2 linked regions of the Sediminicoccus rosea genome follow. The protein of the gene in region 2 binds, or shares a complex with, the protein of the main gene of each other region. Links are inferred from orthologs where the notes say so. Each region holds a gene or a part of one and is shown on either strand. Other genes may lie near its edges.

Evidence for each region.
Region 1: the proteins of ccmA (region 2) and R9Z33_RS24555 are in contact, whole or in part, in a solved structure (PDB 8CE8), measured with the Escherichia coli proteins. The link is inferred for Sediminicoccus rosea from one-to-one orthologs.

The regions. Positions count from the first base shown.
Region 1 is NZ_CP137852.1:5,092,695-5,098,898, reverse strand. What follows is about bases 2,135-5,003. They hold R9Z33_RS24555 (heme ABC transporter permease), read right to left. Parts: upstream 4,034-5,003; coding sequence 3,236-4,033; downstream 2,135-3,235. Other genes in these bases: R9Z33_RS24545 (HXXEE domain-containing protein), read left to right, coding at 4,632-5,003; R9Z33_RS24550 (EVE domain-containing protein), read left to right, coding at 4,195-4,635; ccmD (heme exporter protein CcmD), read right to left, coding at 2,941-3,081; R9Z33_RS24570 (heme lyase CcmF/NrfE family subunit), read right to left, coding at 2,135-2,330. In the rest of the region: R9Z33_RS24575 (DsbE family thiol:disulfide interchange protein), read right to left, coding at 1-348; more of R9Z33_RS24570, read right to left, coding at 345-2,134; more of R9Z33_RS24545, read left to right, coding at 5,004-5,189; R9Z33_RS24540 (Rieske (2Fe-2S) protein), read left to right, coding at 5,186-5,542; R9Z33_RS24535 (Bug family tripartite tricarboxylate transporter substrate binding protein), read left to right, coding at 5,679-6,204. UniProt on the Escherichia coli protein: Required for the export of heme to the periplasm for the biogenesis of c-type cytochromes.
Region 2 is NZ_CP137852.1:309,136-315,348, forward strand. What follows is about bases 1,084-3,961. They hold ccmA (heme ABC exporter ATP-binding protein CcmA), read right to left. Parts: upstream 2,885-3,961; coding sequence 2,282-2,884; downstream 1,084-2,281. Other genes in these bases: R9Z33_RS01470 (hypothetical protein), read right to left, coding at 1,199-1,558; ccmB (heme exporter protein CcmB), read right to left, coding at 1,635-2,285; acnA (aconitate hydratase AcnA), read left to right, coding at 2,941-3,961. In the rest of the region: DNA repair protein RadA, read right to left, coding at 1-458; R9Z33_RS01465 (hypothetical protein), read left to right, coding at 630-1,046; more of acnA, read left to right, coding at 3,962-5,631; R9Z33_RS01490 (CHAP domain-containing protein), read right to left, coding at 5,660-6,184. UniProt on the Escherichia coli protein: Part of the ABC transporter complex CcmAB involved in the biogenesis of c-type cytochromes; once thought to export heme, this seems not to be the case, but its exact role is uncertain. Responsible for energy coupling to the transport system.

The sequences.
Region 1 (6,204 bases), 4.8 Mb from region 2 along the record:
CCAGACCGGCACGCCCTGGCGCTGCAAGGCCATGAGATGCGGGTGCTCGATGATGCAGGGCGCGCACCAGCTGGCCCAGAAATTCACCACGACCGGGCCGGGCAGTCCCCGGAAATCGCCCGATGCCAGGGCCGGCAGGCCGGAACTGTCGAGCGCGGGCAGGCTGAATTCCGGCGGCGGCTTGCCCAGCAGGGCCGAGGGCACGCCGCGCGGATTGAAGCTGCCATCCTGCAGGCCGCGCAGCATGGCCCAGAAGCCCAGGCCCGCCGCGGCCGCGACGCCGAGCGGGGCGAAGAGCAGCAGCTTGCGGCGCGAGGATTTGGGCGCCGGTTTCACCACATCGCTCATGCCGGCGCCTCCGCCTCCTCCTTCCGCCGCCTTGCGGGGGCGGCGATGCGGATGCGCCGGTCGCTCAGCGAGAAGGCGGCGCCGAGGGCCATGATGCCCGCGCCGATCCAGATCCAGGGCGCGAGCGGGTTGTTGTGCAGCCGCAGCACCGCCTCGTTCACGCCCGCCTCATTGGCCCGCTCCTCGCCAAGAACGGCGTAGAGGTCGCCGGCCGGCGAGGTGCGGATCGCGGCCTCGGTCGTCGTCATCCGGCCGGTCGGGAAGTAGCGCTTGCTCGGCTCCATCACATGCACCACGCGGCCGTCGCGCAGCACGGTGATGGTGGCCTTGCGGGCGGTGAAGTTGGGGCCGACGAAATCGCGCACGCCCTCCAACCGCCATTCATAGCCGGCAAATGTCGTGGAGCCGCCGGGCGGCACCGCGACCAGCTTCTCGGTGGAGAGCCCCATGCCCGAGATGCCGAGGATGGTGACACCCACGCCCGCATGGGCGATGGCGGCGCCCCAGGCGGCGCGCGGCAGGTTGCGCGCGCGGTTCCAGGCATTGCCGAGGCTCGTGCGCCCCACGCCGGCACGGTCCGCGATGTCGGCCACGGCGCCCGCCAGCAGCCAGAAGGCGCAGGCGAAGCCAAGCGCGCTCAGCACATGCCAGCCGGCCAGCGCCAGCGTCAGGATGAAGGCCAGCAGCGCCACGCAGGCGGCCCACCAGAGGCGTTGCAGCACGGGCCAGAGGCTCGCGCGCTTCCAGGCCAGCATGGGCCCGACGGCCATGGCCATCACCAGCGGGAGTGCCAGGGGCGCCGTCGCCGCGTTGAAGAAGGGCGGGCCGACCGAGATCATCTGCCCCGTCAGCAGGTCGAGGAAGAGCGGATAGAGCGTTCCGACGAAGACCACCGCTGTGATCGAGCACAGCAGCAGGTTGTTCAGCACGATGCCGCCCTCGCGCGAGATCGGCGCGAAGACGCCGGCTGGCGCCATGGCCGGCGCGCGCCAGGCGAAGAGCGCGAAGGCGCCCGCGACATAGATGCCGAGCAGGCAGAGGATGAAGAGCCCGCGCGCCGGGTCGGAAGCGAAGGAATGGACCGAGTTCAGCACGCCCGAACGCACCAGGAAGGTGCCGAGCAGCGAGAGCGCGAAGGCCAGCAGCGCCAGCAGCACCGTCCAGATCTTCAGCGCCTCGCGCTTCTCGACCACGATGGCCGAATGCAGCAGCGCCGTGCCGGCGAGCCAGGGCAGCAGCGAGGCGTTCTCCACCGGGTCCCAGAACCAGTAGCCGCCCCAGCCCAGCTCGTAATAGGCCCACCAGGAGCCGATCGAGATGCCCATGGTCAGGAAGGACCAGGCGGCGAGTGACCAAGGCCGCACCCAGCGCCCCCAGGCGGCGTCCACGCGGCCCTCGATCAGCGCGGCCACGGCAAAGGCGAAGGTCACGGCGTAGCCGACATAGCCGATGTAGAGCAGCGGCGGATGGATCGCGAGGCCGATATCCTGCAGCAGCGGGTTCAGCCCCTGGCCATCGGGCGGTGGCGGCCAGATGCGCTCGAAGGGGTTGGAGGTGAAGATGATGAAGGCGAGGAAGCCGAGCAGGATCATGCCCATCACAGCCTGCACGCGGGCCTGCAGGGCCGAGGGCAAGGCGCCCCCGAAGGCCGCGACCGCGGCGCTGCAGCCGGCCAGCACCATGACCCAGAGAATCAGCGAGCCCTCGTGATTGCCCCAGACGCCGGTGACCTTGAACAGCATCGGCTTGGCCGAGTGGCTGTTGGCGACGACGTTCACCACCGTCATGTCGTTGGTCACATAGGCCCAGATCAGCGCCGCGAAGCTGATGGTGATGGCGATGAGCCCCGCCACCGCGAGCGGCGCCGCCGAGCCCATCAGCCGCACATCGCCGCGTTGCGCGCCCCAGAGCGGCAGGATGGACTGCGCGATGGCGAGCATCGCCGCCAGGATCAGCGCGAAATGGCCGAGTTCGGGGATCATGAGCCGCTCCTCGGCGGTTGGGTGCGGGCGGGGTCGGTCGCGCCGGGGCGCGCGGGGTCGGTCGCGCCGGGGCGCGCGGGGTCGGTCGCGCCGGGGCGCGCGGGGTCGGTCGCGCCGGGGCGCGCGGGATCCAGCGTGTTCCAGGTGGCCGGCGCCGGGGCCGCGCCCTGCGCCGGGTTCCAGTGGCCGGAACGCTTCAGCGCATCGGCCACCTCGGGCGGCATGTAGGTCTCGTCATGGCGGGCCAGCACCTCGCGCGCGCGGAAAGTGCCGTCCTCGCCCATCACGCCCTGCGTCACCACGCCCTGGCCCTCGCGGAACAGGTCAGGCAGGACGCCGGTGAAGACGACGGGGATGGCATGCGCGCCGTCGGTCACGCGGAAATGGATCGCCGGGCGGCCCTGGTATTCGCCCTGGCGCTGCACGCTGCCTTCCTCGACCAGGCCGCCCAGGCGGAAGGCGCGGCCGGGTGGCGGCGTCTCGCGCACGATGTCGGACGGCGAGCGGAAGAAGACGAGATTGTCCTGGAAGGCCGTCAGCGTCAGCGCGGTGGCGCTGCCGAGGCCGATGGCGCAAAGCAGGAGGATGTAGAGCCGGCGCTTCTTGCGCGTCATTTTTGCCGTTCCAGCTGGGCGAGTTGCCGCTTCGCCGCGCGATGGCGACCGAGTGCGGAGAGGGCGAGCGCGGCGAAGACGCCCAGAACGGCGGCCCAGCTCGCGATGACGTGCAGCCAGTGTGTGGAGAGGGTCATGTTGCCGCCCTCAGGCGCGTCCCGCCGGAGGCGCGACTTCGGCACGACGCGCGCACCCTGCCGCCTTGGCTTCGCCGCGTTGCCGGCGCGCTGGGCCAGGCGCCCGGTTGGGTGGCGCCGGCTGTTTTGCGGCTGGATTCCCCGAGGTGTGCGCTCATGCCTCCACACTCCGCATCTGGCCCGGGCTCGCATCCGCGCGCCGCGCGGCGGCCATCTGCAGGGCGCGGACGCGACGCTCCATCACGGCGGCGCGCGTCGCGGCCAGCGTGACCGCCATGAAGGCCAGCGTGAAGCCGAGCGTGCACCAGAGCAGCGGGTAGAGGATGTCCACATGCATGCCCGGCGCGTCGAGCCGCGTCACCGAAGCCGGCTGGTGCAGCGTGTTCCACCAATCCACGCTGAACTTGACGATGGGCACGTTCACCACGCCGACGAGCGCGAGGATCGCGCCCATGCGCGCGCCGCGCTCCGGGTCGTCGAAGGCGCGCACCAGCGCGGCATGGCCGAGCCAGAGGAAGAACAGCACCAGCACCGACGTCAGCCGCGCATCCCAGACCCACCAGGTGCCCCACATCGGCTTGCCCCAGAGGCTGCCGGTGAGCAGGCAGAGCGCGGTGACGGCGGCGCCGATCGGCGAAAGCTCCCGCGCCGTGAGGTCGGCCAGCGGGTGGCGCCAGATCAGCGACATGATGGAGAGGATGGCGAGGCCCATGTATCCCCCCATGGCCAGCCAGGCCATCGGCACATGGACGAACATGATCCGCACGGTCTCGCCCTGCTGCCAGTCGCGCGGCGCGAGCCAGAGACCCCAGACGATCCCGATGCCGAGCACGACCAGCGCCGCACCCGAAAGCCAGGGCAGCCAGCTCTCGGTCAGCCGCAGGAAGCGGCCCGGATTGGCGAAGCGATGCAGCGAGCCTGAAGACCGCGGGTTTGGAGCAGCGTTTTCCACGTCACCACCATAGGCAGATGCGCCCCGGGATTGAAGCGTCCCGCGCGATGCATCCGCCAGCCGAAAGTTATCCTCGCGCAATGATTTGCGCCCCATTGGCGAGGTCGCGCCAGATATGCGAAGCCTTGGCGGGAACGCCACCTGCCGCTGCGAAGAATCCGATGGCCAAGCCCCCGCCGAAAGCCAAGCCCCACCCGCCCACCTTCCTCGTGAAGTCCGAGCCCGATGTCTTCGGCTGGGACCAGCAGGTGGCCAATGGCGTCGAACCCTGGACGGGCGTGCGCAACGCCCAGGCCGCCAATGTCCTGCGCGCGATGCAGGTTGGGGACCGCGTCTTCTTCTACCACTCCAACATCGGCAAGGAGGTGGTGGGGATCGTCGAAGTCGTCCGGACCGCCTATCCCGACCCGACGGATGAGACGGGCCGTTGGGTCTGCGTGGATGTGAAGACCGTCTCCAAGCTGCCGCAGCCTGTGCCGCTCGCCGCCATCAAGGCCGAGCCGCGGCTGGAGGGCATCGGCCTGATCCGCCAGTCGCGCCTTTCGGTCATGCCGATCGCGCCCGAGCATGCGGCGGTGATCCTGGAGATGGCCGGCGCATGATGCGGGCATTGCGCGACCACTGGCTGATCGGCGCGCTGACCGGCGCGCCCCTGCTGCTGGCGCTGGCGCCGGTGCAGCAGACGGTGATGCCGCCCTGGCTGCTCTGGGTCTTTCTCGCGCAGCCACTCTACATGATGCACCAGCTGGAAGAGCATGTGGGCGACCGCTTCCGCCACTTCGTGAATGCGCGCCTGGCCGGTGGCGCCGAGGCGCTGACGCCGGCCGCCGTCGCCGTCATCAACATCGGCGGCGTCTGGATGGTGAACGCGCTGGCGCTACTGCTGGCGGCCACGCATCACCCCGGCTGGGGGCTGGCCGCCGCCTATCTCATGGTGGTGAACGCGGCCACCCATGTGGCGGCAGCGGTGAAGCTGAAGCTCTACAATCCGGGGCTGGTCACGGCCGTTCTGCTCTTCCTGCCGGCGGGCCTCGTCACCCTCATCCTCGTCTCCGGCCAGCCGGGCGTGGGTGTGGTGGAGCACCTGGGCGCGCTGCTCTTCATCCTCGCGCTGCACGCCATCATCGTGCTGCATGTCACGCGGCGCTCGGCATGAGTGACGCGGCTGATTGGCGCGTCCTCTGCCGCGTCGAGGACATCCCGGATGGCGAGGCGCGCGGCTTTCCCGCGCCACCCGGCGGCTTCACCGGCCTCTTCGCCATCCGCCGCGGGGCGCGCGTGCTGGTCTATGTGAATTCCTGCCCGCATATCGGCCTGCCGCTGGAGCCCGTGCCTGACCGATTTCTGGATCGCAAGCGGGAGATGATCGTCTGCGCCGCGCATGGCGCACGCTTCCGCATCGAGGATGGCGAATGCGTTTCCGGCCCCTGCATGGGCGATGTGCTGGAGGCGGTGGAGGTGCGGCTGGTCGAGGGCGAGGTGCGCGTCCCGCCGGATGCAGGGATCTAGGGCCTGAGCGTCTCTGGTGCAGGCACCAAAGACGTGGAGCAGCCTCTCAGCGCATGGCGGGGGTTTGACCGGACGAATGGGCGCGCTAGTTTGCGGCTCGAGGAAATTTCAGTCCCCTAGAGAGGGAATCCCCTGCATGTCGAACATCACCCGCCGCGCCCTGCTCGGCACCGGCGCCGCCGTGGCCCTGGCCAGCCCCGCCCTGGCCTTCCCGGATCGCACGATCCGCATCATCTCGGGCTTCCCGCCCGGCGGCCTGAATGACGTGGTGAGCCGCGCCATGGCGCAGGCGCTGACGCCCATCCTCGGCGTTTCCGTCGTCGTCGAGAACCGCGTCGGCGCGGGCGGCAGCGTGGGCGGCACGGCCGCCGCGCGTTCCGCGCCCGATGGCCACACGCTCTGGATGGGCATTGTGGACACCCAGGCCATCCTGCCGACGGCGATGCGCGCCCTGCAATACGACCCGGACCGCGATTTCGCGCCGATCAGCTTCGTCGCGAACGTGCCCTTCGCCTTCATCAGCGGCCCCTCGCAGCCCAATATCCGCGACTTCCGCGCGCTGATGGCGGCCGGCAAGGCACGCCCGGGCGTGATCAGCTTCGCCAGCTGGGGCGTCGCCTCCACCTCGCACCTCGCGATGGAGCGCGTGCTGCGCCAGCAGC
Region 2 (6,213 bases):
AGGGCGGAGGCGGCGGCGAGCGCCATGGGGGCCTCGGCCAGGCCCAGGCGGCGCGCGCGCATCCGCACCTGGGCCACCGCCTCCTCGCCCGAGATATAGAGCACGCGCTTGCCCGCCATCGCCATGCGTGCGGCGGCCTGGAGCAGGATGGTGGATTTGCCGATGCCCGGATCGCCGCCCACCAGCACCGCGGAGGCCGGGACGAAGCCGCCGCCCAGCACGCGGTCCAGCTCGGCGATGCCCGTCAGGTGTCGGGGCGGCGGGGCGCTCTCCCCCGCGAGGCCGACGAAGCTGATGCCCCGCCCGGGCGGGGCCTTGCCGGCGGGCCCCGGCGCGCGGGGGGCCGTGCTCTCCTCGACCAGGGTGTTCCATTCGCCGCAGCCATCGCAACGGCCCTGCCACTTTGGGTGCGTTGCGCCGCAGGATTGGCAGGTGAAGCGGGTGCGGTCCTTGGCCATGCGATGGAACATAAATAGAACGCAACCGCCCCGCAAGGGCGCCGGGCCGATAGGCGGCGCCGATGGGTGGCGTCGCCGGAACAGATTGGCCGCGCCCCCGAATGCGGCCTAGCTTGCGTTCATCGGAGCGGCGGTCCCGCCCACCGAGACGGACCCGAAGGAGCGACTGAGATGAGAAAGCACCTGTTCACCGGCCTGGCCGCCGCCGCGATCGGCATCCTGCCCCTCGGCGAGGCTTCGGCCCAGGGCAACTCCTACTGCAACGGCATGGTCCAGGCGGCGAGCTTCTACAGCACGACCCACGCCACCCCGACGCGCAGCACCGTCTCCTACTTCGTGATCATCCAGAGCATGGTCGAGCAGTCGCTGCAGATCGAGGTGACCTTCCGCGACACGCGGAACATCGTGATCCCCGGCGGTGGTGGCCCGCATGGCCGCCGCCTCGGCCCCTGGGGCACCTCGCAGCCGATCCAGATCGGCGTGGCGACGCTGGCCAATCCCTCGGGCACCGGCGGGCTGAACGTGCCGCATGACCTGGCCGCCGGCACCACGGTCACCTGCCGGGTCCTGCACCGCTCGGGCGCCTGAGTCCGGCCGGCCACCCCTCCTCGGGATGAGTAGCCGCAAGGCGGCTCGTCCGAGCAGGTCGTCGCGCCACTTCCCCATCCCAGGCGCGGCGGCAACCCCGGCGGGGTGATCCCCCCCATTGGCCCCGCCGGGGGCCCTGTTTCCGGGCGGCCTCAACCCATGCGGCACGAGGCGCCGAGGCCGCGCAGCAGCGTCTCGGGCGGCAGGCCGGCGGATTGCTCCTCCGGCAGGCGGAGCGCGAAGACCGTCTGGCCCTGGCGCACCAGCATCAGCGGCAGGCCCATCTGCGGCCGCCCGCCGCCCGTCATCAGCACGGGCTGCAGCAGGATCGCCTCGCCGGTGCGATTGGCGACGGCCACGCTGATGCCCGTCGCGGCGCGGCCCGGCGCGTGCTCATGCCATTTCGGGCTGACGGCCAGCACCTCCACGCGGCCCCCGCACAGGGTGCTCGCGCCCAGGGCGGGGCCGGCGAGAAGGCAGGCGAAGGCCGAGAGGGCCAGAATGCGGCGCATGGGATCGCTCCATCCAACTGAGAACGTTCCCGTCCTATGGGATGAAGGTTAACCGCCGCCTAAGCGCGGCCTGGCCTCAATCGCCGCGCAGCGCCGCCCCGGCGGCGAGCGGCGCGAGCGGGGCCGCCAGCGCCAGGATCGCGGCTTCCAGCAGCAGGTAGGGGCGGGGCGGCAGGCCGCTCGCCGCCGCCTCGATGGCCGCCGCGCCGAAGATCACCGCGGGGATGGAAAGCGGCAGGACCAGCAGCGGCAGCAGTACGCCGCCGCGCCTGGCACCCAGCGTCAGCGCCGCGCCCGCCGCGCCGAAGACCGAGAGGATGGCCGAGGCGAGGCCGAGCGCCAGCATCGCGGCGGGCCAGGCCTCGGTCGGCAGGTTGAGCAGCGCGGCCGCCAGCGGCGTGGCCAGCACCAGGGGGATGCCCGTGGTGATCCAGTGCCCCAGCGCCTTCACCGCCGCGATGCCCGCCGGATGCAGGCCCGAGAGCAGGAGCTGGTCGAGCGAGCCATCCTCCGCCTCCGCGCCGAACAGCCGGTCGAGCGGCAGCAGCGCCGCGAGCAGGGCGGCCGCCAGCAGCACGCCGGGAGCGAGGCGGGCCAGCAGCTCGGGCGAGGGGCCGACGCCGAAGGGGAACATCGCCGCCACCAGTACGAAGAACATCACGGCCGAGAGCGTATCGGCCGGGTGGCGGATGGCGAGGCGCAGCTCGCGGAGCAACAGCGCGATCACAGCCGGAGCTCCCGTGCGTCGGGCAGCGGCAGGGGCAGGTGAGTCGCCGCCAGGATCATGCCGCCCGCGGCGCGATGCGCGGCGAAGAGCGGCCCGAGGCGCGCGACCGAGGCCGCGTCCAGCCCGACCGAGGGCTCGTCCAGCAGCCAGAGCCGGGCGGGCGCCAGGGCCAGCCGCGCCAGCGCCAGCCGCCGCTTCTGGCCGGAGGAGAGCACCCGCGCCGGCAGCTCGGCCAGCGGCGTGAGGTCCAGCGCCTCCAGCGCCGCCGCCACCTCGCCGCCCCAGAGGCGCGCGAAGAAGGAGAGGTTCTCGCGCGCCGTCAGCGCGGGCTTCAGCGCATCCTGGTGGCCGATGTAGCGCGTGCGCGCGCCATGCGCCGGCAGGTCCGCCAGACAATCGGCGCCATCCCAGGCCAGGCTTCCTTCCGCCGCCGGAATCAACCCCGCGAGCAGCCGCAGCAGGGAGGATTTGCCCGCGCCATTGGCGCCGGTCAGCAGCAGGGCCTCGCCTGGGGAAACCGCGAAGGACAGGCCGGCGAAGACAAGGCGTTCCGACCGCCAACAGGCCAATTCTCGCGCTTCGAGCAGGGCGGCCTCCATGGACCTCTCCACAAGGCCATGCTTAAAAGCGCGGCGCAAGAGTGAGGAAGAAAATCATGAACGGGACCGACACCCTGAAGACGGCGCGCCAGCTCTCCGTGGATGGCAAGACCTACCACTACTTCAGCCTGCCTGAAGCGGCCAAGCAGATCGGCGACATCTCGCGCCTGCCCTTCTCGCTGAAGGTGCTGCTCGAGAACGTGCTGCGCTTCGAGAATGGCCGCAGCTACACGGTGGATGACGCGAAGGCGATCGCCGAATGGGTGCAGGCCGGCCATTCCGAAAAGGAAGTCCCGTTCAAGCCGGCCCGCATCCTGCTGCAGGACTTCACCGGCGTCCCCGCCGTGGTGGACCTCGCCGCCATGCGCGACGCGCTGCTGAACCTGGGCGGTGACCCGCGCAAGGTGAACCCGCTGGTCCCCGTGGACCTCGTGATCGACCACTCGGTCATGGTGGACGTCTCGGGCAGCGCCAGCGCGCTGCAGAAGAACGTGGACATCGAGTTCGAGCGCAATGGCGAGCGGTACGAGTTCCTGCGCTGGGGCCAGGAGGCCTTCAACAATTTCCGCGTGGTCCCGCCCGGCACCGGCATCTGCCACCAGGTGAACCTGGAATATCTGGGCCAGGTCGTCTGGACCAACAGCGTGGCGGGCGAGACCTATGTCTATCCCGACAGCTGCTACGGCACGGACAGCCACACGACGATGATCAACGGTCTGGGCGTGCTGGGCTGGGGTGTCGGCGGCATCGAAGCCGAGGCCGCGATGCTCGGCCAGCCCATCGCCATGCTCATCCCCGACGTGATCGGCTTCAAGCTCTCCGGCAAGCTCAAGGAAGGCGTGACCGCCACCGACATGGTGCTGACCGTGACCCAGATGCTCCGCAAGAAGGGCGTGGTCGGCAAGTTCGTCGAATTCTTCGGCCCCGGCCTCGCGCATATGCCGCTGGCCGACCGCGCGACCATCGCGAACATGGCCCCCGAATACGGCGCCACCTGCGGCTTCTTCCCCGTGGACGAGATGACGCTGAGCTACCTCACGCTCTCGGGCCGTGACGAGCACCGCATCAAGCTGGTGCGCGAATACTGCAAGGCGCAGGGCATGTTCCGCGACGAGAACACGCCCGACCCCGTCTTCACCGACACGCTCGAGCTCGACCTCTCCACCGTCGAGCCTTCGATGGCCGGCCCGAAGCGCCCGCAGGACCGCGTGGCGCTGGTCAATGTCGGCGCCTCCTTCGCCAAGGACCTCGCCGCCGGCGCCATGGGCGTGCCGGGCGACGAGGCGAACAAGCGCGTGAAGGTGGCCGACGCGAATTTCGACCTCGGCCATGGCGATGTGGTGATCGCCGCCATCACCTCCTGCACCAACACCTCGAACCCCTATGTGCTGGTCGCCGCCGGGCTCGTGGCACGTAAGGCGCGCGCCAAGGGCCTGAAGCCGAAGCCCTGGGTGAAGACCTCGCTCGCCCCCGGCAGCCAGGTGGTGACGGATTACCTGGACGCCGCCGGCCTCTCGGCCGACCTGGACGCCATCGGCTTCCAGACGGTGGGCTATGGCTGCACCACCTGCATCGGCAATTCCGGCCCGCTGCCGGATGCGATGGTGGACGCCATCGAGGAGAACAAGCTGGTGGTCGCCGGCGTGCTCTCGGGCAACCGCAACTTCGAGGGCCGCGTGCACGCCAATGTGCGCGCGAACTACCTCGCCTCGCCGCCGCTGGTCGTCGCCTATGCGCTGGCCGGCACGGTGAAGCTCGACATGGGCAAGGATCCGATCGGCATCGGCAGCGACGGCAAGCCCGTCATGCTGGCCGACATCTGGCCCACCCAGGAAGAGGTGAACGCCACCGTCCATGAGGTGCTGACGCGCAAGATGTTCATGTCCCGCTACTCGGACGTGTTCAAGGGTCCGAAGCAGTGGCAGGCCATCAAGGTGGATGCGGGCAGCGACACCTATCGCTGGAATGCCGGCTCCACCTACGTGCAGAACCCGCCCTATTTCGAGGGCATGACCATGGATGTGAAGCCGCTCGCCTCCGTGCAGGGCGCGCGGGTGCTGGGCCTGCTGGGTGACAGCATCACGACGGACCACATCTCGCCCGCGGGCAACATCCGCAAGACCAGCCCGGCCGGCGAATATCTGCTGGAGCACCAGGTCCGCCCGGCCGACTTCAACAGCTACGGCGCCCGCCGCGGCAACCACCAGGTCATGATGCGCGGAACCTTCGCCAATATCCGCATCAAGAACGAGATGGTGCCCGGCATCGAGGGCGGCATCAGCAAGCACTACCCCTCGGGCGATGTCGCGCCGATCTATGACGTGGCGATGCGCTACAAGGAGGAGGGCGTTCCGCTCGTGGTCTTCGGCGGCAAGGAATACGGCACCGGCTCCTCCCGCGACTGGGCGGCCAAGGGCACCTTCCTGCTGGGCGTGAAGGCCGTGATCGCCGAGAGCTTCGAGCGCATCCACCGCTCGAACCTGGTGGGCATGGGCGTGCTGCCGCTCGTCTTCAAGGAGGGCGAGAACCGCCAGACGCTCGGCCTCAAGGGCGATGAGAAGGTGGACATCCTCGGCATCGAGAACCTGAAGCCGCGGATGATGCTGGACGTGGTGATCACCCGCGCCGATGGCAGCGTGGTGAAGACGCAGGTGCTGTGCCGCGTGGATACCGCCGACGAGGTGGAATACTACCGCAATGGCGGCATCCTGAACTACGTGCTGCGCGAGATGGCCAAGGCCGCCTGATCGCGCCCTGGCCGGTGGCCGCGCGGCCTTACCGCGCGGCCATCTGCATCCGCGGCAGGATGAAGCCGTGCGCCGCGAAGACGGTGTTCCCGTAGTCGTTGATGCGCGGATACCAGACGCGGATCTGCGTCCAGTCATTGCCGGGCGAGACGTCGATCACCGGCTGGTCCTGCGCGATGCGCCCGCGCGCGGCACCGCTCGCCCAGTTCGCATGGTCCACCCGGATCTCCCGCGCGGAGACGACGCGCGAGACGACGGCCACATGGCCCGTCGGCAGGCGGCGGGTGCGCGCCAGCACGATGACGCTGCCCGGCGAGGGGCGCCGCGCGCGGGTGTAGCGCCCGGCCGCCGCATCCCACCATTGCCAGGCATCGCCACGCAGCTCGATGCCTGAGCGCGCGCGCGCATAGGGCACGCAGGAGAGCTGCATGTCCGGGCCCATCCCCGGCACGCCCGAGGGCGTGGGCGCGCGCGAAGTGCCGCAACCCGCCAGCGCGGATAGCGCGATCAGCCCCAACCAGCGCCGACGGCTGGCGTGGAAGACGCTCGTCACCTGTAGAAACCCCCAAAGCCGCCTCCCCC